One region of the Burkholderia sp. MR1-5-21 genome, then DNA from elsewhere that is predicted to be linked to it. Evidence: predicted binding sites of a transcription regulator. Region 1 holds the regulator's gene; each other region holds the start of a gene.
What was found. The regulator sigma-54, encoded in region 1, starts transcription at its own class of promoters, with help from an activator protein. The targets are predictions, from matches to a motif close to TGGCANGNAANCTGCTTT.
Positions count from the first base shown of each region.

Region 2: the regulator sigma-54 is predicted to act here: its motif matches at 2,883-2,900, upstream of ACV229_RS24915 (methanol/ethanol family PQQ-dependent dehydrogenase).
Region 3: the regulator sigma-54 is predicted to act here: its motif matches at 6,044-6,061, upstream of exaC (acetaldehyde dehydrogenase ExaC).

Region 1 covers NZ_JBSAXD010000009.1:210,866-220,442, reverse strand. Annotated here, with positions in the region: gene ACV229_RS15255 (DUF4743 domain-containing protein) at 1-306, opposite strand, end outside; gene ACV229_RS15250 (LysE family translocator) at 318-932, opposite strand; gene ACV229_RS15245 (adenine phosphoribosyltransferase) at 961-1,527, opposite strand; gene ACV229_RS15240 (cation:proton antiporter domain-containing protein) at 1,612-3,618, opposite strand; gene kdsD (arabinose 5-phosphate isomerase KdsD) at 3,744-4,727, shown strand; gene ACV229_RS15230 (KdsC family phosphatase) at 4,727-5,263, shown strand; gene lptC (LPS export ABC transporter periplasmic protein LptC) at 5,267-5,881, shown strand; gene lptA (lipopolysaccharide transport periplasmic protein LptA) at 5,902-6,567, shown strand; gene lptB (LPS export ABC transporter ATP-binding protein) at 6,564-7,340, shown strand; gene ACV229_RS15210 (RNA polymerase factor sigma-54) at 7,492-9,000, shown strand; gene hpf (ribosome hibernation-promoting factor, HPF/YfiA family) at 9,159-9,518, shown strand.
Region 2 covers NZ_JBSAXD010000020.1:2,935-12,511, forward strand. Annotated here, with positions in the region: gene ACV229_RS24910 (c-type cytochrome) at 1-951, opposite strand, end outside; gene ACV229_RS24915 (methanol/ethanol family PQQ-dependent dehydrogenase) at 1,071-2,792, opposite strand; gene ACV229_RS24920 (TonB-dependent receptor) at 3,232-5,622, shown strand; gene ACV229_RS24925 (alpha/beta fold hydrolase) at 5,803-6,810, opposite strand; gene ACV229_RS24930 (sigma-54-dependent Fis family transcriptional regulator) at 7,159-9,189, shown strand; gene pqqA (pyrroloquinoline quinone precursor peptide PqqA) at 9,516-9,577, shown strand, end outside.
Region 3 covers NZ_JBSAXD010000003.1:76,093-85,669, reverse strand. Annotated here, with positions in the region: gene eat (ethanolamine permease) at 1-505, shown strand, start outside; gene ACV229_RS04990 (ethanolamine ammonia-lyase subunit EutB) at 596-1,993, shown strand; gene eutC (ethanolamine ammonia-lyase subunit EutC) at 1,990-2,784, shown strand; gene ACV229_RS04980 (LysR family transcriptional regulator) at 2,777-3,661, opposite strand; gene ACV229_RS04975 (MFS transporter) at 3,807-5,324, shown strand; gene ACV229_RS04970 (pyridoxamine 5'-phosphate oxidase family protein) at 5,376-5,804, opposite strand; gene exaC (acetaldehyde dehydrogenase ExaC) at 6,124-7,650, shown strand; gene ACV229_RS04960 (hypothetical protein) at 7,933-8,481, shown strand; gene ACV229_RS04955 (helix-turn-helix domain-containing protein) at 8,866-9,577, shown strand, end outside.

The DNA of each region.
Region 1 (9,577 bases):
GTACGCGAGCGGCGGATCGTCGAAACGGTTGCGGATCGCGTAGATCTCGTCGCGCCAGCCGGGAATCGCGCCTTCGGCCGCGAGCGCGCCGATCGCGCTCGCGAGCGCCATGCTGCGCGCGTCGACCGTGTCGTAGCGCTCGGACAGCACGACGCGCTCGTCCGTCAGTTCGAACACGTCGGGCCAGCGCGCAAGCCGTGCGGCGTCGGCACGGCGCACCCAGCCGACCGGTACGCCCGCGATCTCGAAGCGCAGGTGCGCGGCCGGATCGAAATGGCGCGCGGCGGCGATGCAGGGAAACGTCATCGGCCGCTCCGTCAGTCCTTCAGCGCGACACGGATGCCGATCGCGATGAACGTCGCGCCTGCCAGCCGGTCGAGCCACACGCCGACCTTCGGCCGGCGCTTCAGCCACGTGCCGATCGCGCCCGCGCACACGCCGAACAGCGAGAAGATCGCGGCCGTCTGCAGCATGAACAGCGCGCCGAGCTCGAACATCTGCAGCGCCACGCTCTGCACGCCGTGCGGATCGACGAACTGCGGCAGGAACACGACGAAGAACAGCGTGACTTTCGGATTCATCAGGTTGCCGATCACGCTCTGCCGGAAGATCGACCACAGCGGCTGCGGCGGACGCGCGTGCGCGGTCGCGAGGCCCTGGCTGCGCAACGCCTTGATGCCGATCCACACGAGGTACGCGGCGCCCGCGAGCTTCAGGATCTGGAACGCGACCGGCGACGAACGCAGCACCGCCGCGACACCGAGCGCCGCGAGCGTCGTATGGAACGTCACGCCGGCGGCGAAGCCGAGCGCAGCAACGAGGCCCGCCGCACGCCCCTGCGAGATGCCGCGCGCGAGCACCTGCAGGTTGTCGGGGCCGGGCGCGAACGTGATCGCGATCGACGTGGCGAGAAACAGCATGAAATTCGGCATTGTGGCCTCGCTTCGTGGGGGCCGGCGCTCAGTGGCCGGCGAACTCGGTAACGGTGTAGACGGGCAGCCCCGCATTGCGCAGCAGCGCCGAGCCGCCGAGATCCGGCAGGTCGATGATCGCCGCGCCCTCGACGACGACCGCGCCGAGCCGCTGCAGCAGGTTGCGCCCCGCCATCATCGTGCCGCCCGTCGCGATCAGGTCGTCCATCACGATCACGCGGTCGCCGGGCCGGCACGCATCCTCGTGGATCTCGACGGTCGCGCTGCCGTATTCGAGCTCGTACGACTCGCGCTGCGTCTTGTACGGCAGCTTGCCGACCTTGCGGATCGGCACGAAGCCGACGCTCAGCTCGTACGCGACGATCGGCGCGATGATGAAGCCGCGTGCGTCGAGGCCTGCGACATAGTCGAGCTTCGCATCGACATAGCGTTCGACGAACAGGTCGACGAGCACGCGCAGCGCCTTCGGGCTCTGCAGCAGCGTCGTGATGTCGCGGAACTGCACGCCCGGCTGCGGCCAGTCGGGCACCGTGCGGATCTGGCTGTGGATGAAGGCGGCAGGATCGAGCGGTGCCCCCGACGACGAATGCGGCATGAAACTCTCCGAAAAAAACGGTGCGCGACGTTTCGGGCACCGTTCGACAATACGGGTCAGATTATGTATGTGGATGGCCGACGCTCAGACCGCCGCGGCCGGCGGCTCCCGCCGGTGGCGCGACAGGCGCTCCTCCGCGAGCGCGAGCGCTTCGGGCAGCCCGCGCAGCACGACGATGTCGCTCGCGCGCAGCTTGGTCTGCGGATCGGGTTCGACGCCGCGGATCCCGTGCCGGCGGATCGCCGTCACCTCGAGTCCGAGCGCGAACAGCCCGAGCTCGTCCAGCGAGCGTCCGACCGCGTCCGCGCGCGCATCGACCGGCACCGATTGTAGCCGCACCTGCTCGTGGTCGTCGTCGTCCGTGTCGTCGGCACCGCGGAAATAGCCGCGCAGCAGGCTGTAGCGCTCGTCGCGCATCTCCTCGACGCGCCGCACGACCTTGCGCATCGGCACGCCGACCAACACCAGCGTATGCGACGCGAGCATCAGGCTGCCCTCGACGATTTCCGGAATCACCTCGGTCGCGCCGGCCGCGAGCAGCTTTTCGAGGTCGGCGTCGTCGACGGTGCGCACGATCGCCGGCAGCGTCGGCTCGAGTTCGTGCACGTGATGCAGCACGCGCAGCGCGGACGGCGTGTTCGCATAGGTGATCGCAACGGCCGCCGCGCGGTGGATACCGGCCGCGAGCAGCGACTCGCGGCGCGCGGCGTCGCCGAACACGACCGTCTCGCCCGCCGCCGCGGCCGCGCTCACGCGATCGGGGTCGAGGTCGAGCGCGACGTACGAAATGCCCTCCTGTTCGAGCATCCGCGCAAGGTTCTGGCCCGCGCGGCCGTAGCCGCAGATGATCACGTGGCCGCGCTGCTTGAGGCTTTGCGTCGCGATCCGGGTCATCTGCAGCGACTGCATCATCCATTCCGTCGACGACAGCCGCATCACGATCCGGTCCGCGTTCTGGATCAGGAACGGCGCCGCGAGCATCGACAGCAGCATCGACGCGAGGATCGCCTGCAACAACGTCGTATCGACGAGATGCCGGTCGAGGATCAGGTTCAGCAGCACGAAGCCGAATTCGCCGGCCTGCGCGAGGCCGAGGCCCGTGCGCATCGCGACGCCCGGCGTCGCGCCGAACAGCCGCGCGAGCCCCGTGATCATCGTGCCCTTGAACAGCACCTGCCCGACGAAGAAACCAATCACGAGAAGCGGGTGCTCCCAGATCACGCGCGGATCGAGCAGCATCCCGGTCGTCACGAAGAACAGTCCGAGCAGCACGTCGCGGAACGGCTTGATGTCCTCCTCGACCTGGTGGCGGAACGGCGTCTCGGAAATCAGCATCCCCGCGATGAACGCGCCGAGCGCGAGCGACAGGCCGAACTTGTCGGTGATGAACGCAGCGCCGAGCGTGACGAGCAGCAGGTTCAGCACGAACAGCTCCTGCGAGCGGCGCCGCGCGACGACGTTGAGCCAGCGGGTCATGAAGCGCTGCCCGACGATCAGCAGCAGCGCCAGCGCGATCACGATCTTGACGGCCGCGAACCCGAGCGTCAGCGCGAGATCCTTCGACGACTCGGCGCCGAACGCGGCGATCACGATCAACAGCGGCACGACCGCGAGATCCTGGAACAGCAGCACGCCGAAGATGTTGCGGCCGTGCTCGGTCTCGATCTCGAGGCGTTCGGCGAGCATCTTCGACACGATCGCGGTCGACGACATCGCGAGCGCGCCGCCGAGCGCGATGCTGCCCTGCCACGTGATGTGCACCCAGCGCTCGAACAGCATGCCGAGCACCAGCGCGAGCACGAGCGTCGCGACCACCTGCAGCAGGCCCAGGCCGAACACGAGCCGCTGCATCGCACGCAGCTTCGCGAGCGAGAACTCGAGGCCGATCGAGAACATCAGGAAGACCACGCCGAATTCCGCGAGATGCTCGGCCCGTTCGAGATCCGCCGCGATGCCGAACGCGTGCGGGCCGACCAGGATGCCGACGGTCAGGTAGCCGAGCATCGGCGGCAGGTTCAGCGAGCGGAACACGACGACGCCCACCACTGAAGCCAGCAGCAGCATGAGCGTCATTTCGAGCGGGGAAATCACGGGCAAAGCGTCCTCGTTCGTCGGGGCCACGGCAATGCGGGCGCGGGTGGTGGCGGTGGTCCGGCAACATCGGACGAGTCCGACGAGCCGGCGCGGCGAACAAACGCCTTTGCTATACTCCGCGCATGATAGCGAAAATCAATGATGATCGGGCGCTCGCGCTCGCCCGCGACGTGCTCGACATCGAGGCGGACGCCGTGCGCGCGCTCCGTGACCAGCTCGACGGCGACTTCGTCGAAGCCGTCGCGCTGCTGCTCGGCTGCAGCGGCCGCGTGGTGGTTTCCGGAATCGGCAAATCGGGGCATATCGCCCGCAAGATCGCGGCCACGCTGGCCAGCACCGGCACGCCCGCGTTCTTCGTCCATCCGGCCGAGGCGAGCCACGGCGACCTCGGGATGGTCACGTCCGACGACGTGTTCATCGGCATCTCCTACTCCGGCGAATCGGAAGAACTCGTCGCGATCCTGCCGCTCGTCAAGCGCATCGGCGCGAAGCTGATCGCGATCACGGGCCGCCCGGATTCCAGCCTCGGCACGCTCGCCGACGTAAACCTGAACGCCGCTGTGTCGAAGGAAGCGTGCCCGCTGAACCTCGCGCCCACCGCGAGCACGACGGCCGCGCTCGCGCTCGGCGACGCGCTCGCCGTCGCGGTGCTCGACGCGCGCGGCTTCGGCTCCGAGGATTTCGCGCGCTCGCACCCGGGCGGCGCGCTCGGCCGGCGCCTGCTCACCTACGTGCGCGACGTGATGCGCACGGGCGACGAGATCCCGTCCGTCGGGCTCGACGCGACGCTGTCGGACGCGCTGTTCCAGATCACCGCGAAGCGGCTGGGCATGACGGCCGTGGTCGGCGCCGACGGCAAGGTCGCGGGCATCTTCACCGACGGCGACCTGCGCCGCGTGCTCGCGTGCGACGGCGACTTCCGCACGCTGCCGATCGCCGACGTGATGACACGCAACCCGCGGACGATCGCGCCGGACCATCTGGCGGTCGAGGCCGTCGAACTGATGGAGCGCCACCGGATCAACCAGATGCTGGTGGTCGATGCCGATGGTGCGCTGATCGGCGCGCTGAACATGCACGACCTGTTCTCGAAGAAGGTGATTTGATGACCGCTCCGCTGACTGCGGCCGAACGCGCGAACCGCGTGAAACTGATGATTTTCGACGTCGACGGCGTGCTGACCGACGGCGGCCTGCTGTTCACGGCCGCCGGCGACGCGATGAAGTCGTTCAATTCGCTCGACGGCCACGGCGTGAAGCTGCTCGGCGAAGCCGGCATCGCGACCGCGATCATCACCGGCCGGAAGTCGGAGATCGTCGCCGCGCGCGCAAAGGAAATGAAGATCACGCACCTGTTCCAGGGCGTCGAGAACAAGCTGGCGGTGTTCGGCGAGCTGATCGGCTCGCTCGGCCTCGCGCCCGACGCGTGCGGCTACATGGGTGACGACTGGCCCGACCTGCCCGTGATGCTGCGCTGCGGCTTCGCGGCCGCGCCGGCGAACGCGCATCCCGAGGTGATCGCCCGCGCGCACTGGGTCGCCGAGGCCCGCGGCGGCCAAGGCGCCGTGCGCGAAGTCTGCGACACGGTGCTGCGCGCGCAACGCCGCTACGACGCGCTGCTTGCGGCCGCCTGCGGAGCCTGACGGATGAATACCCATTTCCGCTGGACCCAGCTGCTGCCGCTCGCCGCGGTCGCCGCGCTCGCGGGCATCACGTGGTGGCTGCTGCAGGCGACGCTGCCGCCGCCCGGCGAAGGCCCCGCACAGCAAAAGCGCCACACGCCCGACTACTTCGCCGACAACTTCTCGGTCACCGAGCTCGACCAGTCCGGCGCGACCCAGTACCGGCTGACGGCGGAGAAGCTGATCCACTACGAAGATACCGAATCGAGCGACCTGACCGATCCGGCGATGCGCGCGTTCCAGCCCGGCAAGCCGGTCGTGACGACCACCGCGAAGCGCGGCACCGTCAACGGCGATGTGTCGATCGTCGACCTGTACGACAACGCGCGCATCCTGCGCGCGGCAGGCGGCGGCGATCCGCAGATGCAGGCCGATTCCCAGCATTTCCGGATCTTCGTCAATGACGATGTGATCCAGACCGAAAAGCCGGTTAAACTTCAGCGCGGCCTGTCGCTCGTCAACGCGACCGACGGCATGAAGTACAACAACGTCACCCGGGTCATCGAGCTGTATGGCAACGTGCGCGGCACGATTGCCGCGTCGGATGCGTCCGGCGGCTCGAAAGGTCAACCCAAGTAACGCATCCCACACGTGACTGCATGAACGAATCGTTCCCTCGTCAGAATACCGGCGGCGCCGCGCGCGCCGTCCGCGCCGCGCTTGCCGCGACGCTCGTCGCGCTCCCGCTGGCCGGGATGGCGCCGCTCGCCCATGCCGAGAAGGCGGACCAGAGCAAGCCGATCAACGTCGAGGCGGACAACCTGACTTATGACGACCTGAAACAGGTGACCGTCGCGACCGGCAACGTCGTGATCACGAAGGGCACGATCGTCATCAAGGGCGATCGCGTCGAAGTGCGGCAGGATCCGGAAGGCTACCAGTACGCGACGTCGTACGGCAGCAGCAAGAAGCACGCGTCGTTCCGCCAGAAGCGCGAAGGCCTCGACGAATACATCGACGGCGACTCGGAACGCATCGACTACGACGGCAAGCAGGACCTGACGACGCTCACGACCGCCGCGACGGTGCGCCGCCTGCAGGGCACGTCGACGATCGCCGACACCGTGCACGGCAGCGTGGTCACGTACGATGGCCAGCACGACTTCTACACCGCGAAGGGCGGCAAGGACGTCGCGGCGCCAGGCAACCCGAACGGCCGCGTGCGCGCGATGCTGTCGCCGAAGAACGGCGGCCCCGCGCCGCTGAACGGCGCGCCGGCCAAGCTCGCGCCGTCGACCTCGATCCAGGGGGCGCCGGGCCAATGAACGCACTACCGAACCGCCAGCCGGCCGGCACCAGCAGCTCGCTCGTCGTCCGCAACCTGAAGAAGCGCTACGGCTCGCGCACGGTCGTCAAGGACGTGTCGCTCGACGTGAAGAGCGGCGAAGTCGTCGGCCTGCTCGGCCCGAACGGCGCCGGCAAGACCACGTCGTTCTACATGATCGTCGGGCTCGTACCGCTCGACGCGGGCGAGATCTCGCTGAACGGCAGCTCGATCAGCCTGCTGCCGATCCACAAGCGCGCGTCGCTCGGGCTGTCGTACCTGCCGCAGGAAGCGTCGGTGTTCCGCAAGCTGACCGTCGAGGAAAACATCCGCGCGGTGCTCGAGCTGCAATACGGCGACGACGGCAAGCGCCTGTCCAAGGACGCGATCGCGTCGCGCACCGAAGCGCTGCTCGACGAGCTGCAGATCGGCCACCTGCGCGAGAACCCGGCGCTGTCGCTGTCGGGCGGCGAACGCCGGCGCGTCGAGATCGCGCGCGCGCTCGCGACCAACCCGAGCTTCATCCTGCTCGACGAACCGTTCGCGGGCGTCGACCCGATCGCGGTGCTCGAGATCCAGAAGATCGTCAAGTTCCTGAAGCAGCGCAACATCGGCGTGCTGATCACGGACCACAACGTGCGCGAAACGCTCGGCATCTGCGACCACGCGTACATCATCAGCGACGGCTCGGTGCTCGCGGCCGGCGCCCCCAGCGAAATCATCGAGAACGAAAGCGTGCGCCGCGTGTACCTCGGCGAACACTTCCGCATGTAACGCACCGTCACGGCAACGCCCTGTGCGGCCCCGCCCGGCTCTGCCGCGCGGGGCCGCGCCCCGTTTCGCCCCCATTCCTTGCCGCGCGTAATCGCGGATGGCCCAATGCACCTGCGTCGTGGCAAACTCCGGGTATGACTCCCTCCTTGCCATGAAAGCCAGCCTTCAACTCCGCCTGTCGCAACATCTGGCGCTGACGCCGCAACTGCAGCAGTCGATCCGGCTCCTGCAGCTGTCGACGCTCGAACTCCAGCAGGAAGTGGCGATGGCGGTCGCCCAGAATCCACTGCTCGAGAACGACGACGAATGGATCGCGAGCCCGCTGCGCGTTGCAGCGGACGGTTCGCTGATCGCGCAGACGCCGCCCGCATCGAACCCCGAGCCGATGGCCGGCACCAATGGCACCGGCCAGACCGGCGAGCGCGCCGAGCGCGACGAGCCGTCCGGCGGCGACGATTACGACGGCTACGCGAACAGCGACAGCGGCGACGGTCCGCAGTGGAACCTCGACGAATTCGGCCGCGCGAGCGGCGCGTCCGACGACGACGACCTCCCGCCGCTGCAGGTGCAGGAAGCCGCGACGTCGCTGCGCGACCATCTGTCCGCGCAGCTGCGCGTCACGCAGGCCGGGCCGCGCGACCGCGCGCTCGTGATGTTCCTGATCGAATCGCTCGACGACGACGGCTACCTGACCGCGACGCTCGACGAGGTGCTCGCCGACCTGCCGCCCGAGCTCGAGGTCGACTGCGACGAATTGAACGCCGCGCTCGCGCTGCTGCACAGCTTCGACCCGTCCGGGGTCGGGGCCCGCTCTGCATCCGAATGCCTGAAGCTGCAGTTGCTGCGGCTCGATCCGTCCCCGGCGCGCACGCTGTCGCTCGAGATCGTGTCGCAATACCTCGAACTGCTGGCCGCGCGCGACTTCACACGGTTGCGCAAGCACCTGAAGACGACCGACGACGCGCTGCGCGACGCGCACGCGCTGATCCGCTCGCTGGAGCCGTTCCCCGGCGCCGCATACGGCAAGGCCGAGGCCGACTACGTCGTGCCCGACATCATCGTGAAGAAGGCCGGCCAGGGCTGGCAGGCGGAACTCAATCCGGAAGTCGTGCCGCGCCTGCGGATCAACAATCTCTACGCGAACATCCTGCGCAACAGCCGCGGCGATCCGTCCGCCGGTTCGCTCAAGCAGCAACTGCAGGAAGCGCGCTGGCTGATCAAGAATATCCAGCAGCGCTTCGACACGATCCTGCGCGTCGCGCAGGCTATTGTCGAACGTCAGAAGAATTTCTTTGCGCACGGCGAAATTGCGATGCGCCCCTTGGTTTTGCGGGAGATTGCTGATACGCTGGGCCTACACGAGTCAACTGTCAGCCGTGTGACAACCGGGAAGTACATGCTGACCCCGTTCGGGACGCTTGAATTTAAGTACTTCTTCGGATCTCACGTCTCGACCGACACCGGTGGCGCCGCATCGTCGACCGCCATCCGTGCCCTGATCAAGCAACTGATAGGAGCCGAAGACCCAAAATCGCCTCTTTCGGACAGCCGAATTGCCGAACTGCTGGCAGAACAAGGCTTCGTGGTCGCGCGCCGCACGGTTGCCAAGTATCGCGAAGCCCTCAAGATCCCGGCAGTGAATCTGCGCAAGTCTCTTTAAGCCTGCTGCCTGCCCGGCGGCAGGCGTGTTCCGGCCGCCGCGCCTTCGGCGGACAAGCCGGGCGACCTGTCCGCAATCGGCCGCCTCGGGCGGCACGGGCAAGTCGACCGGACGACCGCATCGAAGCGGATTGGTGGTCACTCGCTTGGAGAAGCACTATGAACCTGAAGATCAGTGGACATCATCTCGAAGTCACGCCTGCAATTCGCGAATACGTGATCACCAAGCTGGACCGGGTGCTACGGCATAGCGATCAGGTGATCGATGGCACTGTGATCCTCTCGGTCGACAACCACAAGGAAAAGGACAGGCAACAACGCGCGGAAATCAATCTGCATCTGAAGGGCAAGGACATCTTCGTCGAAAGCGCAAACGGCAACCTGTATGCGGCCATCGATCTGCTGATCGACAAGCTGGACCGCCAGGTCGTCAAGCACATGGAGCGCCTGCAAACGCACGCGCACGAACCGATCAAGCATCAGCCGGCCGTCGAACAGATCGAACTGCCGCCGCAATGACCGCTTCATAACCGCTTCATCGCATCAGTACGCCGCCCGGTTCGCCGGGCGGTTTTTTT
Region 2 (9,577 bases), on a different contig from region 1:
GAGCTGGTCGCCATGGCATTTCGCGCAGGCGTCGGCATAGACCTTCTTGCCATGCTGCACCTGCGCCTGGTCGAACGACGGTATGTCGCTGCCTTCGGTGGTCGAAACCTTGATGAAGCCGCTCTTTGCCGGCTGCGGTTGCGCGGATGCGACCGAGCCGTCGAGGAAACGGCCGGGTGCTGGCGCCCCGATCGCCTGCGCGACCGTTTCCGGAAGGGCCCAGCCGCGCGTGAGCGCGGCGAGACGGCCGTTGCCGTTCATCCGCGACAGCGTCGCGTCGATGCGCTTCTGCAGTGCTTCCTTGCCCGGCCCGAATGCGAACGACAGCTGCCAGTCGGAGTACGGCGACGACGTCGCCGCCACCTGGAGCCGTTGTTGCGGGTGCGCGTGTTGATACGCGACGACGCTCGGATACCAGACGATTGCGCGCTGTGCGCGGCCGGTGGCGAGTGCGCCGATCGTCTTCTCGCTCGTGTTTTCGAGATCGAAGCGGGCGTTCGTCTGCTGCGCGGCGATCAGCTGCGAAGGGCTGCCGTACGTGGCCGCGATCGTTTCCTTGGCGCCGGACGATGCTTGCGCGTCGCGCAGCGAAACGCTGACATAGCCGGAGCGCAGGTAGCCTTGCGAGAACGTCATTCTGGACCCCGACGCATCGGCGATCTCCGAGCGCGGGAAGCCGGCGATCACATCGCAATCGCGTTCGAGCGACTTCTTCAGTTCGCTGGCGGAGATGCCGTCGTCGCCGCCATCGTCGTCGACGCCGCGCTTGTTGAACGATGCGGCGATGCCCGCCGTGCGGAACACTTCGCGCGCGATGGATTTGTCGAGCGCCGTGGTCGGGCTGCCGGGCAGCGTGCAGATGCGTACGCCGGCCGACGCGGCTGCCGGTGTCAGCGCCACGCCCACGGCGAGCAGACTGGCGACGGTAAGGGGAGTGAGGCGAGCATTCATGATCGTTTGTCCGGTTGAAGCTGTTGGGGTGTCGCGCCCGCATCGGGCGCATGCGGGCGCGACCGGGGCCTGGGGCCTGTTCACGCTAATGACGGGCTTGTGAACAGGCTTCATCCCGATCAGTCGAGCGCGAACACGTAGAGCGTGCCGCCGCGCGGAACATCCTTTGCGATGTCGGCCATCGGGCCGCCCCAGATCGGGTTCGCGCCGCCGTAGCCGGCGAGCACGGCGACATATTCCTTGCCGTCGACCTCATACACCGAGGGTTGCGAAATGATGCCGCTCGCGAGCTGCGGGCTCTCCCAGAGCACCTTGCCGGTCGCCGTGTCGAACGCGTACAGGTGGCCGTCGAGCGAGCCGCTGAACGCGAGGCCGCTCGCGGTGGTCGCGACGCCGCCGTTCCACGGCTTCTTCGACCAGTGGCTCCACAGCTTCTTGCCGGTATTCACGTCGATTGCCGTCAGTTCGCCGTAGCCCTCGCTGCCCGGTTCAGGCTTGATCTCGAAACCTTCGCCGAGATACGGCAGACCTTCCATGTAGCTGACCGACTTGCCGGTCAGGCTCATGCACGCGTGCAGCGCGGGCACGACCGCGATGTTGCGTTCCTGGTCGTACGAGATCGACCACCAGTTCTTGCCGCCGAGGAAGCTCGGGCAGGTTTCGATCGTCGTGCCGGCCTTCGGGAACTTCGATTCGTCCTGGATCGGCTTGCCGTCAGCCGTGTAGCCGGTGACCGACAACGCTTTCACGAACGGCGTCGCATAGATCAGCTTGCCGGTCGTGCGGTCGATCGCGTGGAAGAAGCCGTTGCGGTCCGCGTGGATGATCGCGTCGTAGTCCTTGCCCTTGTACTTGATGTCCGCGAGGACCGCCGCGTTCACGCCGTCGTAGTCCCACGTGTCATGGTTCGTGTACTGATAGTGCCACTTCAGGTTGCCGTTCTTCGCATCGAGCGCGAGCAGCGAGTCGGAATACAGGTTGTCGCCGGGGCGCAGCGCCGCGAGCCACGGGCCGGGGTTGCCGACACCCCAGTACAGCGTGCGGGACGCGGCGTCGTACGTGCCGGTCAGCCACGCGGCGCCGCCGCCGTGATCCTGCATGCCGTCGGGCCAGGTTTCCGAGCCCTTCTGTCCGGAAGCCGGGATCGTGTAGCGTTTCCAGACCTCCGAGCCATTCTCCGGATTCAGCGCGACGATGTAGCCGCGAATCCCGTACTCGCCGCCTGACGTGCCGACGACGATCGCGCCGTCGAGCGCGAGCGGCGCGAGCGAGAACGAGTAGCCGAGGCCCGGCTCGAACATCTGCTTCTTCCACACGAGCGTGCCGGTCTGCGCGTCGAGCGCCGCGATTTCGCCGCTCAGCATCGCGACATAGACGTTCTTGCCGTACAGCGCGACGCCGCGGTTGACGACGTCGCAGCACGCGGTCTTGAACGCTGCCGGGCCGAGCTTCGGCTCGTATTTCCACAGCTGCTTGCCCGTCTTCGCATCGAATGCGTAGACGTTGTCCTTCGGCGTCGTCACGAACAGATAGTTGCCGTTGACGATCGGCGTCGCTTCGAAGCCCTGCTTCAGGTCGGCGGGGAACTTGTAGGCCCACACCTGCTTGAGATCCTTCGCATTCGACGTGTCGATCTGCTTGAGCGGCGAATGCGACCGGCCGTCGTAGGTGCGGTAGTAGGTCAGCCAGCCCGGATCGGTGTGCGCATCGGTCAGCCGCTGGTAGGTCACGGCCGGGTAGTCCGCGGCCGCCTCGACGAGGCCGGGGTTCAGCGCGACGGCGGCAGCCACCGCGATTCCGATCGTCGCCAGCCGGCTCGCTGAAGCCGAGAGTTTCTTCATGGTTGTCTCCTGAGTCATTGTGGTCGCACCGCCGCGAACGGTTCGTCGCGCCGGCACGGTGTGGGGTTCCGGGCCGAGTGCGCTGCCGTTCACGCAAGTCGCATGCCATCGCGCGGCGAAGGCCGCACGGTTCGGCACACGGGCGTATCGCGCGCCGCGCGGCGTCGGAGGCATTGCGCAACGGCGTCAACGAAGGTGTTGCATTCAGGTACACCGCGATGCGCGAGGTGTTGCCAAACATGACAGGTGACACGGCGCCTGTGACACGTGCGCCGCCGCATGCGCACGTCGCACGGAAACGGTGGCGGCGTGGGCGGCGCTGCTTGCGCGCGCCGCGCTGGCGGTGCTGGCACGGTTCTCGCAGGATCGCTTCGCGGCAACATATCGCCGCGCGTCGCACAGCAAGATACGGCGGAACATAAAGACGGAGACAACGGAAATGATCAGGAGGCCAAAGGCAGTCGGGCGGCGCAACGCGATGCAAGGCGGCCGGCGCGCGCGGCAAGTCAGCGCGATTTTCGGCTCGACACTCGGCGCGATCGCGCTGTTCGGACTGTCGCCGGCCGGCGTGCGCGCGCAGCAGAATGCGGGCGGCGCTGCCACGGTGGGGCCTGCTGCGACGCCCGCCGGCGCCGCGCCGCCGGCCGCAGCCGTGCCGCAAACGTCGGCCGATACGCTGCCTGCGGTGGTTGTCGTCGGCACGACGCCGCTGCTCGGAATCGGCACGCCGCTGTCGAAGGTGCCGGCGAACGTGCAGACGGTGCGCGCGGCGGAGCTCGACGCACAGCATCGCTTGACGCTGACCGATTTCTTCGCCGCGAACCTGCAGAGCGTGACGATCTCGGAAGCGCAGGGCAACCCGTACCAGACGGACGTCAACTATCGCGGCTTCACCGCGTCGCCGCTGCTCGGCACGCCGCAGGGCTTGTCGGTATTCGTCGACGGCGTGCGCGTGAACGAGGCGTTCGGCGACGTCGTGAACTGGGACATCCTGCCCACGCAGGCAATCGACCGGATGCAGCTGATTCCGGGCTCCAATCCGGTGTACGGACGCAATACGCTCGGCGGCGCGCTCGCGATCACGACGAAGAACGGCAAGTCGAATCCGGGCGGCGAAGCGGAAGTGTCGGGCGGCTCGTGGGGCCGCAAGACCGCCGACATCGAGCAGGGCGGCACGATCGGCTCGAACCTCGACTACTACGCGACCGCGAACGTCGCGAACGACGGCGGCTGGGCGGACCACAACGCGAGCCGCGTGCGGCAGGCGTTCGGCAAGCTGCGCTACACCGATGCGGACACGACGCTGTCGATCTCCGCGGGCGGCGCGGACAACACGCTGTACGGCACCCAGACGATCCCGCGCTCGTTCCTCGACAACCGGAAGCAGGCGTATACGTATCCGGACCTGAACCGCAACAGCGCCGAATACGTGACGCTGTCGGGCGACCGCTTTTTCGGCGAGCACGTCGAGCTGAGCGGCAACGCGTACTACCGGCATCTACGCAACAGCAACCTCAGCAGCAACAACAACACCGATTTCGGATCGGTCGGCGAGGACGGCACGGTCGACACGGTGCAGGGCACCAACGCGCAATCGACGATCGTCACCGACAGCTACGGCGGCAGCCTGCAGCTCACGCTGCTCGGCAAGCTCGGCGGGATGGCGAACCAGCTGATCGCGGGCGTCGCGGCCGATTTCGCGAACTCGAGCTACGTCGCGTCGTCGCAGGATGCGTATTTCACCGACACGCGCGCGGCGATCGGCGTCGGCGATTTCGTCCAGCAGACGAACGCGAAGACGCGCAATGCGAACTTCGGCGTGTACCTGAGCGACGCGCTGTCGCTGACACCGCACTGGACGCTGACGCTGTCGGGCCGCTACGACTGGTCGAAGTCGCAGATCGGCGACGAGAGCGGCGTGCAGCCGCTGCTCGACGGCAACCACACGTTCTCGCGCTTCAACCCGGCGGTGGGGCTCAACTGGAACCCGGTCGTGGGTTTCACCGCGTATGCGACCTACAACGAAGGGATGCGCTCGCCGACCGCGATCGAGCTCGCGTGCGCGGACCCCGCCGCGCCGTGTTCGCTGCCGAACGACTTCATCGCCGACCCGGCGCTCAAGCCGGTGATCTCGAAGACGTTCGAAGTCGGCGCGCGCGGCCGCATCGGTGCCGCGACGACCTGGAGCGCCGCCGCCTATCGTACGACGCTGACGGACGACATCCAGTTCATCAGCAGTCCCGCGAGTGCGCAGGGCTATTTCCGCAATGTCGGCGACACGCGGCGCCAGGGCATCGAACTCGCGGGCCGCACGCAGCTCGGCCGGCTCGGCGTCGGGCTCTCGTACAGCTATGTCGATGCGACCTACCGTTCGTCGTGGACCGAACACAGCCCGGCGAACTCGGCGGCGGACGCGAACGGCAACGTGACGGTCAAGCCGGGCGACCATATCCCCGGCATTCCCGCGCACACGGTGAAGCTGCGGCTCGACTACGCGGCGACGCCCGCGTGGGACATCGGCGCGAACGTCACGTGGCGCAGCGGCGTGTACGCGCGCGGCGACGAGAGCAACCAGGACGTGAACGGCAAGATCGCGGGCTACGTGCTCGTCGATCTCGACATGCGGTATCGGATCACGAAGCGGTTCGAGGTGTTCGCGAGCGTGACGAACCTGTTCGACAAACGCTACGCGAGCTTCGGCGTGCTCGGCCAGAATTTCTTCAACGGGCCGAATCACACGTTCGACGGCGCGAATCCGGTCAACGAACAGTTCGTCGGACCGGGCGCGCCGCGTGGCGCGTGGGTCGGCGTGCGTTATGCGTGGGATTGAGTGTTGCGCGGCTGCGCTTGTTGTCGGGTCACGGCGTGAACAGGCGCCGGGCCGTGCCCGGCTTGCACCGTCACGTGAACAGCGCTGCCGCGAACATCGCATGCGCCGCGCGCGACGCTGGGAGCCGACGCTCGTTGCCGGTGCTCCGTGAGCAGGCGCCCGGCCGTGCGAGATGCGCTGTCATGTGAACGGCGCCGCCGCGAACATTGCACGCACCGCGCGGGCGACGCTGCGTGCCAACGCCGGGTCGCTTGCCAGATGTCCGGCGTGCACGCGCTCGATCTCGACCTCGGGCGCGGCACGCGCGAGGCGGGCGACGTTGCCGACCGGGCAAACGGGATCGTGCATCCCGTGCGCGGCGAACAGCGGCACGCCTGCATCTGCCGCCCGACGTGCGAGCGCGAGCACGTGGCGTTCGCCGAGCCAGCAATCGCGCTGCAGGTAACGCGCCTGGATCCGGTACTTGTCGACCAGCCGGCTGACGATCTTGTGCGAGCGGATCGCGTGCGCGGGTGAGCGGCGCGTTTGCGGCGATGCGAGGACGGCGTTTTCGTACGCGCGCCACGCGAGCGCCACCGCGCGCTGCCGGGCCGCGCCCGCGCCGGGACGCAGCCGCCGCGCGCAGCACGACAGCAGACGATCCGGCTGGCTGCAGTTGGCTGCCACACACAGGCGCCGCCATTCGCGGGGCGCGCGCGTGCGCGACGTCGTGAACAGGCGGCGGACTTCGCGTGGCGATGTCAGGAACAGGCCGCGCAGCACGACGCCGGTCACCCGCGCGGGATGCGTGCCCGCATACGCGAGCGCAAGCGCGGCGCCCCACGATCCGCCGACGACGCCCCAGCGCGCAATGCCGAGCTGCTCGCGCACCGCCTCCAGATCGCCGATCAGCCGAGCGGTGCTGTTGTGACGCGTGCCGCCGCGCGGCGCGGACGCGCCCGCGCCGCGCTGGTCGACGAGCACGACGCGTGTGCGCGTCAGGTCGAACAGGCGCAGGATGCCGGCCTGGCTGCCGCTACCGGGCCCGCCGTGCAGTACGACGACCGGGTGGCCGTGCGCAGCGCCGGCTACGGCAAACGCGATCGACTGCGCGTCGCGGTGCAGGCGCCGGTGAACGGGTGCGGCAGGCGCGGCAGACGACCCCGGCATCGCGGGCGACGATATGGCTCGAATCGGGGCAGGCGTCATGTCGTTGTGGCTTGAGCGAAATAGGGACAGCCGTCACTCGGCCGCGTGTGCGTCCGAGCAACTGCCGGGCTTGATCTGGAGCAAAGCCAGAATCACGCCAGCCGCGAAGATCGGGATTCGCACGGGTAGCCGCGAGCCTTGCAATCGCTGTATCACGAAGGCCGACCTGTCCGGCGACTCGACAAGCGTGAGCACGACTGGTCGATGCCTTACATCAAACTTTCATTTTGCGCTGCATGACCGTCACAGGAGCGTCCATCCGCGCCGCGACGCTCGCGTGGCCCGATGCTTGCTTGCAATGACGGCAAAGAGTCCGGCAGATGACCGGAAGGATCCCCGGAGGAGACAATGCGCGATGACGCAGATCAGGCGGCCGGATCACGGGCCGCGCATCCCGCTGGCTGGCCCGCACCGTCGATCCAGAAAGCCCATGAGCGGTCCGAGACGTTTGGCCTGCAGGTATCGGCACGCCCCGACTACGACGTGCTGTCGAGCGCGGGGCTGGTCCTGAAGCGCGAGCAGAACCGCGTGCTGTGCGTGCATGCGATGCCGGTGATGGAGACGCTGCACGAGCAGATCGTCAACACGCAGAGCATGATCGTGCTGACCGACGCGGAAGGCCTGATCCTGCATTCGATCGGCGACGACGACTTCCTGCGCCGCGCGGAGAAGGTCGCGCTGCGCCCGGGCGCGAACTGGGCGGAGAACCGGCAGGGCACCAACGCGATCGGCACGGCGCTCGCCGAGCTGTGCCCGATGGTCGTCCACGGCGACCAGCACTTCCTGGCCGCGAACCGCTTCCTGACCTGTTCGAGCGTGCCGATCCTCGACCCGTACGGCGACGCGATCGGCGTGCTCGACGTGACGGGCGACCACCGCAGCTATCACCAGCACACGATGGCGCTCGCGAAGATGTCGGTGCAGATGATCGAGAATCATCTGTTCACGACGACCTTTCAGGAAACGCTGCAGGTGTCGTTCCATGGCCGTCCCGAGTTCCTCGGCACGCTGATGGAGGGGATCGTCGCGTTCACCGCCGACGGCCGCTTCCTGTCGGCCAATCGCAGCGCGCAGTTCCAGCTCGGCATGCCGCTCGCCGCGCTGCGCGCGCACACGCTGTCGTCGCTGTTCGACATCACGAGCGCGCAGCTGATCGACCGCATGCGCGCCAGTACCGACCCGCACCTGATGCTGAATCTCGGCAATGGCGCGGTGGTCTGCGCGCGCGTGCGCTTCCGGCGCGCGACGCTCGCCGAAGGCAGTCGGCCGACGGACGTCCACGACGCAGGCGCGCCGGCCGCGCGCGTGAGCGCGGTGCCGGCCCCGATGCCGGGCACATCGGCGGGGCTGTCGCGGCTCAACTATCTCGACACCGGCGATCCGCAGGTCGCGTGCGTGATCGCGAAGGTGCGCAAGGTGATCGGCAAGGACATTCCGATCCTGATCACCGGCGAGACCGGCACCGGCAAGGAGCTGCTCGCGCAGGCGATCCACAACGACTCGCCGCGGCGCGACGGGCCGTTCGTCGCGGTCAACTGCGCGTCGATTCCGGAGACGCTGATCGAATCCGAGCTGTTCGGCTACGAAGAGGGCGCGTTCACCGGCGCGCGCCGCAAGGGGGCGATCGGCAAGCTGCTGCAGGCGAACGGCGGCACGCTGTTCCTCGACGAGATCGGCGACATGCCGTATCCGCTGCAGGTGCGGCTGTTGCGCGTGCTGCAGGAGCGGCTCGTCAACCCGCTCGGGTCGACGAAGACGATCGCCGTGGACATCGCGATCATCTGCGCGACGCACCGCGACCTGCGCGACATGATTGCGCAGAACCGCTTCCGCGAGGATCTCTACTACCGGCTGAACGGCCTCGTGGTGCGCCTGCCGCCGCTGCGCGACCGCACGGATCTCGCGGTCGTCGTGCAGAAGATGCTGCAACGGGAAGCGTTTGCGGGCCCCGACTGCCCGCCGCTGTCCGTCGCGCCGGACGTGATGGCGCTGTTCGTGCGCTGCACGTGGCCCGGCAACTTCCGCCAGCTCGGCAACCTGCTGCGCACGGCGGCGGCGATGGTCGACGACGATGGCGAGATCCGGCGCGAGCATTTGCCGGACGATTTCTTCGATGACCTGCGGCGCGGCGATGCTCAGGCCGAGCAGGCCGCGCACGATTCGTCCGCCGCACTGTCCGCCGCACCGTGCGCCGCGGATCCGATCCCGCCCGCCGACGCGCGTCTGCAGGACGTCGCCGCGTCCGCGATTGCCGCCGCGCTGGCGCGTCATGGCGGCAACGTGTCCGCCGCCGCGCGCGCGCTCGGCGTCTCGCGCAACACGATCTACCGGAAGATGCCGGCGGCCGATGCGGACCGCCACCCGTCCGACGAAAGCTGACGCGCAGGCCGCGCAATAGCGGCCACGCGATCCGTCACAGCCGGTGTGTCAAGTTGCAACACCCGTTGCAACACCGGTGTTCAACGATTCAACACCTGTCACCGCCCCCGCGTGTCGTGCCGCCGGGGCGGCGGATCGCATGCGCGCGCGTTCTGTCGGCTATTCGTAAGAATTCCATCCCGGTGCCCGGGTGACGGCGATGTGCCGGCGTCGCGCGGGCAAAGTACGACATCGGCACGCTCCTTGCTGAAGAGGAATCGACCGCCGGATTGCAGCGGTTGTTCGACTCACCAACGCGACTCACCAACTCAACAAGGAGACACATCATGCAATGGACGACCCCGTCTTACACCGACCTGCGCTTCGGCTTCGAAATCACGATGTACAT
Region 3 (9,577 bases), on a different contig from region 1:
CCTGGTCGCGTCGTTCCACGGGATCATCCTCGGCTATTCGCGCCAGATTTTCGCGCTCGCCCGTGAAGGCTACCTGCCGGAGTGGCTCGGCAAGGTGCATCCGCGCTTCAAGACCCCGCATCGCGCGATTCTCGCGGGCGGCGTGGTCGGCATCGCGGCGATCTACAGCGACGAGCTGATCCAGTTCGGCGGCCAGACGCTGACCGCCAATATCGTGACGATGTCGGTGTTCGGCGCGATCGTGATGTATATCGTCAGCATGGCCGCGCTGTTCAAGCTGCGCCGCGCGCAGCCGAACATGGCCCGCCCGTTCCGCGCGCCGCTGTATCCGTTCTTCCCGGCGTTCGCGATCATCGCCGCGATCATCTGTCTCGGTACGATGGTGTACTTCAACGGGCTCGTCGCGATGGTGTTCGTCGTGTTCCTCGCGCTCGGCTACGCGTACTTCCTCGCGACCCGCGCGCAGCGCGAGGGCGCGCCGGGCGACGCGCTGCTCGAGGAATGAAGGCGAAGGGCCGCTGGAACGGTCATTGAAGCGGCATCCGGCGCGCCCGCTGCATGGCGCGCCGACGGTTTTTGCAAGGAGACTCGCAGAATGTCCTACACGGAGACGATCGGTCCGCGCACGTACCGCTTCGCGGACCTGAAGACGCTGCTCGCGAAGGCGAGCCCGCTGCGCTCCGGCGACCAGCTCGCCGGCGTCGCGGCGGCAAGCGAGGAGGAGCGCGTCGCCGCGAAGATCGCGCTCGCCGGCGTGCCGCTCAAGGCGTTCCTGAGCGAAGCGCTGGTTCCGTATGAAGACGACGAGGTCACGCGCCTCATCGTCGACGATCACGACGCGCAGGCCTTCGCGGAGATTTCGCACCTGACGGTCGGCGACTTCCGCAACTGGCTGCTGTCGCCCGCGGCGGATGGCGCGGCGCTCGAGCGGATCGCGCCGGGCCTCACGCCGGAGATGGTCGCGGCCGTGTCGAAGCTGATGCGCAACCAGGACCTGATCGCGGCGGCGAGAAAGCGCCGCGTCGTCACGCGCTTTCGCAACACGGTCGGGCTGCCGGGACGGATGTCGGTGCGGCTGCAGCCGAACCATCCGACCGACGACGTGAAGGGGATTGCCGCGTCGATGCTCGACGGCCTGATGTACGGCTGCGGCGACGCGATGATCGGCATCAACCCGGCGACCGACAGCCTCGCCGCGATCGTCAAGCTGCTCACGATGATCGACGGGTTCCGCGAACGCTACCGCGTGCCGACGCAGTCGTGCGTGCTCACGCACGTGACGAACACGATCGCGGCGGTCGAGAAGGGCGCGCCGGTCGACCTCGTGTTCCAGTCGATCGCAGGCACCGAGAAGGCGAACGCGAGCTTCGGGATCTCGCTCGCGCTGCTCGGCGAGGCGCGCGAGGCGGCGCTGTCGCTGAAGCGCGGCACGGTCGGCAACAACCTGATGTACTTCGAGACGGGACAGGGCAGCGCGCTGTCGGCGAACGCGCACCACGGCGTCGACCAGCAGACCTGCGAGGTGCGCGCGTACGCGGTCGCGCGCAAGTTCGAGCCGTTCCTCGTGAACACGGTGGTCGGATTCATCGGGCCCGAATACCTGTACGACGGCAAGCAGATCATCCGCGCGGGGCTCGAGGATCACTTCTGCGGGAAGCTGCTCGGCGTGCCGATGGGCTGCGACATCTGCTACACGAACCATGCGGAAGCGGACCAGGACGACATGGACACGCTGCTGACGCTGCTCGGCGCGGCGGGCATCAACTTCATCATGGGGATTCCGGGCGCCGACGACGTGATGCTGAACTACCAGAGCACGTCGTTCCACGACCAGCTGTACGTGCGCGAGGTGCTCGGCCTGCGTCGCGCGCCGGAGTTCGAGGAATGGCTGGAGACGATGGAGATCGCCGATGCGCACGGCGCGTTGCGGGCCGCGTCGGCCCGCGTGCCGCTGCTGGCCGGCGCGAACGACTGGATGGGGTTGTCAGCATGAGCGATGCCGTCGAAAAGAATCCGTGGGGCCAGCTGAAGTCGTTCACGAACGCGCGGATCGCGCTCGGCCGCGCGGGCAACAGCCTGCCGACCGCGCCGCTGCTGGCCTTCAACCTGTCGCATGCGCAGGCGCGCGACGCCGTGCATCAGCCGCTCGACGCCGATGCGTTGCGGCGCGAGATCGAGGCGGCCGGCCTGCTGCCGACGCTCGGCGTGCAGAGCGCCGCGCCGGACCGCGACCACTATCTGCGCCGGCCCGATCTCGGCCGCAAGCTGTCGGACGACAGCCGCGGGCTGCTCGCCGGCTACGGCGCGGCGCTCGACGATGCGCCCGACGTCGTGTTCGTGGTCGGCGACGGGCTGTCCGCGTTCGCGGCCGCGAAGCAGGCATTGCCGCTGCTGCAGGCGGTGCGGCCGCGGCTCGAAGCGGACGGCTGGCGGATCGGGCCGGTGGTCGTCGCGCGGCAGGCGCGCGTCGCGCTCGGCGACGAGATCGGCGAACTGCTGCGCGCGTCGCTCGTCGCGATGCTGATCGGCGAGCGGCCGGGCCTCAGCTCGCCGGACAGCCTCGGCGTCTATCTGACCTGGGCGCCGAAGGTCGGCTGCCACGACGCGCTGCGCAACTGCATCTCGAACGTGCGGCCCGAAGGGCTGCCGTACGACGCGGCCGCGCACAAGCTGCACTACCTGATGACGCATGCGCGGCGGCTGAAGCTGACGGGTGTCGGGCTCAAGGACGACAGCGACGCGCTGCTGCCGGAGGCGGAGACCGAACGGATCGGCGCTACCTGAACAGCCGCTCGCACAGAAAATCGACGAACACCCTGAGCTTCGGCGACAGCTGCCGGCTCGACGGCCACACGATCGAAAACTGGCCGGGCGCGATCCGGTAGGCGTCGAGCACCGTCACGAGCGCGCCGTGTTCGAGCGCGTCGCGCGCGAGGAAGTCGGGCATGTAGCCGATGCCGAGGCCTGCGAGCACGGCGCCGCGCAGCGCTTCCATGTTGTTGCAGGTCATCGCGGTGCGCAGCTTCAGCGGCGTGCCGTCGTCGGCCGCGAGCGCCCAGTCCTGCAGCTTGCCCGTCGTCGGGAAGCAGTAGCGCACGCAGTCGTGCGCCTCCAGGTCGCGCGGCACGCGCGGCGTGCCGGCCTGCGCGAGATACGCGGGCGTCGCGCACAGCACGAACCCGAACGGGCCGAGCCGCCGCGACATCAGGCTCGAATCCGACAGCTGCCCGCTGCGGATCGCCGCGTCGAACCCGCCTTCGACGACGTCCACCATCCGGTCGTTGAAATCGAGGTCCAGCTCGACGTCCGGATAGCGCCGCCGGAACTCGGGCAGCACCGGCAGCAGGAACCGGTAGCCGATCACGGGCAGGCTCACGCGCAGCTTGCCGCGCGGCCGTTGCGCGGACTCGGTTACCACGGCTTCCGCGTCGCGGAAATCCTCGAGGATCCGCTGGCAGCGTTCGTAGAAGTGGCGGCCCTCGTCGGTGAGCGTCACGCGGCGCGTCGTGCGGTGAAAGAGGCGCACGCCGAGCGACTGTTCGAGCTTCGCGATCGTCTTGCCGACCGCCGATGCCGAAATGCCGAGCGCGCGGCCGGCCGCGACGAAGCTCAGCGTTTCAGCAGTCCGGACGAACGCGACGATGCCGTTCAGGTTGTTCATCGATGCTCTGATCGCGGGCGATGGCGTTGAGATTCAGGAATTCTAGTCCGCTATATGCGGAATCCTGCGTGGTTTTTCGGCGATTGAATCGGATTTATCTTCTGTCGCTCTGACGGCGCTCGCGCCGGGTTTTCGAGGAGCGATGATGGATCACACGTTTTCCGCAGCGTCGACGCGCCGCCGCACGTTCGTGCTCGCCGCCGTCTGCATGGCCGCCGTCGCGCTGCCGCTCGGCTTTGCCGGCGGCGCGGTCGCGACGCCCGCGATCGGCCGTGACCTGCACGGCGGGCCGGTTGCGCTGACCTGGATCACGAACGCGTTCATGCTCGCGTTCGGCAGCTTTCTGATGGCGGCCGGCGCGTTGGCCGACCAGTACGGCCGCAAGCGCGTGTTCGCGATCGGCGTCGGCGGCTTCACGCTGCTGTCGGTCGCGCTCGCGTTCGCGCCGTCGATGCTCGCGGTCGACCTGCTGCGCGCGGCGCAAGGTCTCGCCGCTGCGGCTGCGCTCGCGGGCGGCACGGCGGCGCTCGCGCAGGAGTTCGACGGCGCGGCGAGCACGCGCGCGTTCAGCCTGCTCGGCACGACGTTCGGCATCGGTCTCGCGTTCGGGCCCGTGCTCGCCGGCTGCCTGATCGAGCGCTACGGCTGGCGTGCGATCTTCGTCACGGGTGCGGCGGCCGGCGCGCTGTCGCTTGCGTTCGGGCTGCCGCGGATGCACGAATCGCGCGATCCGCATGCGAAGGGGCTCGACTGGCCCGGCACCGCCGCGTTCACGGCCGCGCTGACGCTGTTCACGTTCGGCGTGATCGAGGCCGGCGCGCGCGGCTGGGCGAGCCCGCTCGTCGTCGCGCTGCTCGGCGGCGCGGCGTTGGGCGCACTCGCGTTCGTCGCGATCGAGACGCGCGTCGCGCGGCCGATGCTCGACCTGTCGCTGTTCCGCATTGCGCGCTTCGTCGGCGTGCAGGTGCTGCCCGTGTCGACCTGCTGCTGCTACATCGTGCTGCTCGTCGTGCTGCCGCTGCGCTTCATCGGCATCGACGGCTTCAGCGAGTTCGACACCGGCTGGCGGATGCTCGCGATCTCCGCGCCGATGCTCGTCGTGCCGCTTGTCGCGGCGACGCTCACGCGCTGGCTGTCGGCCGGCGTGATTTCGGGGCTCGGGCTCGTAGTCGCGGCTGCGGGGCTCGTGTGGCTGGACGTCGCGCTGCGCGGCGGCGCGGGGCCGGCGGCGATCGCGCCGATGCTCGCGATCGGTGTCGGGGCCGGGATGCCGTGGGGGCTGATGGACGGGCTGTCGGTCAGCGTCGTGCCGAAGGAGCGCGCGGGGATGGCGACCGGGATCTTCAGCACGACGCGGGTCGCGGGCGAGGGAATCGCGCTCGCGATCGCCGGCGCGGTGCTGGCGGCGCTCGCGCAGGCGGGGCTGCGGGCGGCGTCCGCGCCGGGCGCGACGCCCGACGCGCTGGCCGGCGCGGCCGCGCGGCTCGCGACGGGCGATCTGAGCGGCGCGCAGGCCGTGTTGCCGCATGCCGCACGCGCGGTGCTGCTCGCGACCTATTCGCATGCGTTCGACGATCTGCTGATCGGGCTCGCGGTCATCACGCTGCTGTGCGCAGCCGTCGTGTTCGTGTTCCTCGGCGGCCGGCAGGCGGCCGGCACCTGAGCGGCACCTGAGCGGCACCTGAGCGGCACCTAAGCAGGACCTAAGCAGGACCTAAGCGGGAACGAGCGCGGGCAGCGCGGCATCCGCGCGCCGATGCGCGCGATCGACCGCAACGACGACATAGCGCTGCGCGGTCGGCCACACGTGCGCCCAGCGGCGCGCGTCTTCGTCGATGATCGCGCGGCCTTGCACGAGCCACGTGGTCTTGTGCGCAAAATCGACGAACAGCAGCGCGATGCCGGGGTTCACGAGCAGGTTGCCGATCGTGTTGAACAGGTTGTTGCCCGCGAAATCGGGCAGCACGAGCGTGCCGGCGTCGAGCACGTCGACGAGCGGTTCGAATGTGCCGTCGCCGCGTGGTTGCCGCCCGCGGTACGAGCAGTCGCTGTCGCCGGCCGCATTCGCGGTCGCGACGATCAGGAACGCCTGCTCGCGCATGAACGCGATCGCGTCGGCGGAAAGGGGGCCGAGAGGATTCATGGTGTCGATGAACGCTGAGGAACGCGTAACGTTGAAACGCAAGCGACATGCCACCGGCCCCCATCGTGTCATTGCGCGATCGCGCGTTGCCGGCCCGCTGCGACTGTTGGAATTTCGAACGCCCGGCGCATCGCGGATCAATCGCGGTGTTCAGGTTTGGAGCAGTCGCCTGTTCCACGCCGGCGCGGCGCATCGCGCGCGGCCGTGCCGGCGGCATCGGCTCACGCATCGGCTTCGTTTGGCATGCATGTTGCGTAAACGGTCAAGCGCAACCAACCGGCGCTGCATTCCGACAAGCATGATGAACAGGAGACATGTGATGAACCCGTTTGACCTGAAACAACTGGGCCTCGACGTCGAATATCCGTACCGTCAGCAGTACGACAACTACATCGGCGGCAAGTGGGTGCCTCCGGTCAAGGGCGAGTACTTCGAGAACGTGTCGCCGATCAACGGCCAGCCGTTCTGCCGCGTGCCGCGCTCGAGCGCCGACGACATCGAGGTCGCGCTCGATGCGGCGCACGCCGCGCGCCGCAAGTGGGGCAAGACGTCCACGACCGAGCGGGCGAACCTGCTGCTCGCCGCGGCCGAACGCATGGAAAAGAACCTGAAGCTGCTCGCCGTCGCCGAAACGATCGACAACGGCAAGCCGCTGCGCGAGACGATGGCGGCCGATCTGCCGCTCGCCGTCGACCACTTCCGCTATTTCGCAGGCTGCATCCGCGCGCAGGAAGGCGGGATCTCCGAGATCGACGACAACACGGTCGCGTACCACTTCCACGAGCCGCTCGGCGTCGTCGGCCAGATCATCCCGTGGAACTTCCCGCTGCTGATGGCCGCATGGAAGCTGGCGCCGGCGCTCGCGGCCGGCTGCTGCATCGTGATGAAGCCGGCCGAGCAGACGCCCGCGTCGGTGCTCGTGCTGATGGAGCTGATCGGCGACCTGTTCCCGCCGGGCGTGATCAACATCGTGAACGGCTTCGGCAAGGAAGCCGGCGAAGCGCTCGCGACCAGCAAGCGTATCGCGAAGATCGCGTTCACGGGCTCGACGCCGGTCGGCCGGCACATCCTGCACGCGGCCGCCGACAACCTGATTCCGTCGACGGTCGAGCTCGGCGGCAAGAGCCCGAACATCTTCTTCGCCGACGTGCTCGACCAGGACGACGCGTTTCTCGACAAGGCGCTCGAAGGCCTCGCGATGTTCGCGCTGAACCAGGGCGAGGTGTGCACGTGCCCGTCGCGCGTGATGATCCAGGAGTCGATCTACGATCGCTTCATCGAGAAGGCCGTCGCGCGCGTCGAGCGCATCAAGGCCGGCCACCCGCTCGACCCGACGACGATGATCGGCGCGCAGGCATCGCAGCAGCAGCTCGACAAGATCCTGTCGTACATCGACATCGGCCGCGGCGAAGGCGCGCAATGCCTGACGGGCGGCGAGCGCACGGCGCCGGCCGCGGAACTCGGCACCGGCTACTACGTGAAGCCGACGATGCTGCTCGGCAACAACAAGATGCGCGTGTTCCAGGAAGAGATCTTCGGGCCGGTGGCGTCGGTGATGACGTTCAAGGACGAGCAGGAAGCGATCGAACTCGCGAACGACACGTACTACGGTCTCGGTGCGGGCGTGTGGACGCGCAACGGCACGCGCGCGTACCGGATGGGCCGCGAGATCGAGGCCGGGCGCGTGTGGACCAACTGCTACCACCTGTACCCCGCGCACGCGGCGTTCGGTGGCTACAAGCAGTCGGGCATCGGCCGCGAGACGCACAAGGTGGCGCTGTCGAACTATCAGCAGACCAAGTGCCTGCTCGTCAGCTACCAGGCCGAGGCGCTCGGGTTCTTCTGATCGTCGTTTGCTGCCGTTCGTGTTCAGGCGCGCGTGCGCCTGAACGCGGGCCGGGCCGCATGGGTGCGGGTTGCCGCTCGGCGCGCCGCCGGTGGCTGTTTCATCGGCGCCCGAGTCGACGGCAGCGCCGCTTCAGCAGTCCGGCCCTTTCGATGGGGCTGACCGACGTGCGCCGCCCGCCGCTGCTGGCGGGCGTGCCTGCTTGCTTGCCACCGGCAATCCCGGCGCCGGCCGGTCGTGGCGGGCGGCATCCCGAGCCGGCGCGACCCGCAAGGAGCCGACATGGCGGAACCGATTCGACCGACTTCCCGGCATCCGGTCTTTCACGACGGTGAGCTCGACGCGCATCGCCGGTTCGGCGTCTCGGACGAGGCCGAGCGCATGAGCGACGTCGTGACAACGCGCGTGAGCATCGGCGTGCGGCAATTCATCGAGACGCAACCCTTCATGTTCGTCGGCACCGGATGCGGCGGCCGCGCGAGCGTGACCTGCGACATCGTGCAGTCGATGCACGACGCGAACGGCGAATGGTTGCCGGTGGTCAGGGTGCTCGATACGAAGACGCTGCGGTTCGCGCTGCCCGCGGCCGGCGACGATGTCCGGATCGACGCGGCGCATTGCGACGGCAACGGGGTCGGGCTGCTGTTCGTCGATTTCCTGCGCGGCATTCGCTATCGGATCAACGGCCGGGCGGTCGTGCGCAACGATCTGTCCGACGGCGACGCGGCACCCTGGCCGGCGAGCTGTCCGATCGTCGAGCTGGCAGTCGCGCAGGCTTATGGCAATTGCGGCACGCGCGTCGTGCGGTTGCGGCCGGGAGGCGGCGCGTGATACGGCGCGTGATACGGCGCGTGATACCGCGTGCGGCGGCCAGGCGTGGCGAGGGTCGCTCGGGGGCGAGCATGCTTGTCCGGCGCGCGATCCGGCCGGGACGCGCACTAGCCCGGTGCAGCCCGCACACGCTATCCCGGTCAGCACGCATTGCGCGTGCGTGCGCGCCGTCGTTGAATGACGGGCTTCGCGCCGGATCGCAAGCGGCACGTCCGCGATTCGGCACGGGACTTGCATGCGATGCAGGGTTCCGGGCGGGTATGGGGCCAGAGGGTGAAGCATGGGGCCGGAGCAGATGCTGAAGAAGGGCAACCCCGGTCGACCTCCGAGCATGGGATCCGGTCATGCGCTGACGCGCCGGCTCAGGCCGACAGGAGAAACATGATGAGTGAACGAGTGGCGCACACCGGCGAACCGACGGCCGAGGACACGCGGCGCAACGCGCACGGCGACGACGCGTCGGCCGGGCAGGCCGTGGTCAGCGTTGCGCACGACGCCGACGAACAGGCGCGCAACCTGATCGGCTGGCGGCAGACCTACGACCAGCTCGCGGCGGGCCGCTTCGTCGGCACGCTGACCGAGCTGCCGCTCGACACGATGAAGCTGTTCCGCGAATCGACGAGCCACCTGCTGCGCCAGGCGTGCGAGGTGCGCGGCGACGCGTACTGGTTCGGCATCCCGCTCGTGCGCGACGGCACGGCGCGCGTCGACGCGTGCCGGATCGTGGCCGGCGCGCTTGCGTTCCGGCCCGGCAACGTCGAATTCGAATTGCTGACGCCCGCGCAGTTCTCGATCTACGGCGTCGTCGTGCGCGGCGACGTGCTGCGCCGCTATGCGGAGCAGGTCGAGCGGTGCGGGCTCGACGAGCGCCTGCCGGCGCAGACGGTGATGCAGGTCGGCGAGGCGCGGCTCACGCGGCTGTGCGCGCTGCTCGGGCACCGGCTCGACGACGCGGCCGCTGCTGCGGCGCCGCTGGCCGACCCGCTGCGCAACGACCTGCAGGCCGAGGTGCTCGCCGCGCTGTTCGACGTGTGCGCGCTGCCTGCCGACGGCGCGTCCGGCACTGCGCTGGCGAAGCGCCGCTGGATCGTCGAGC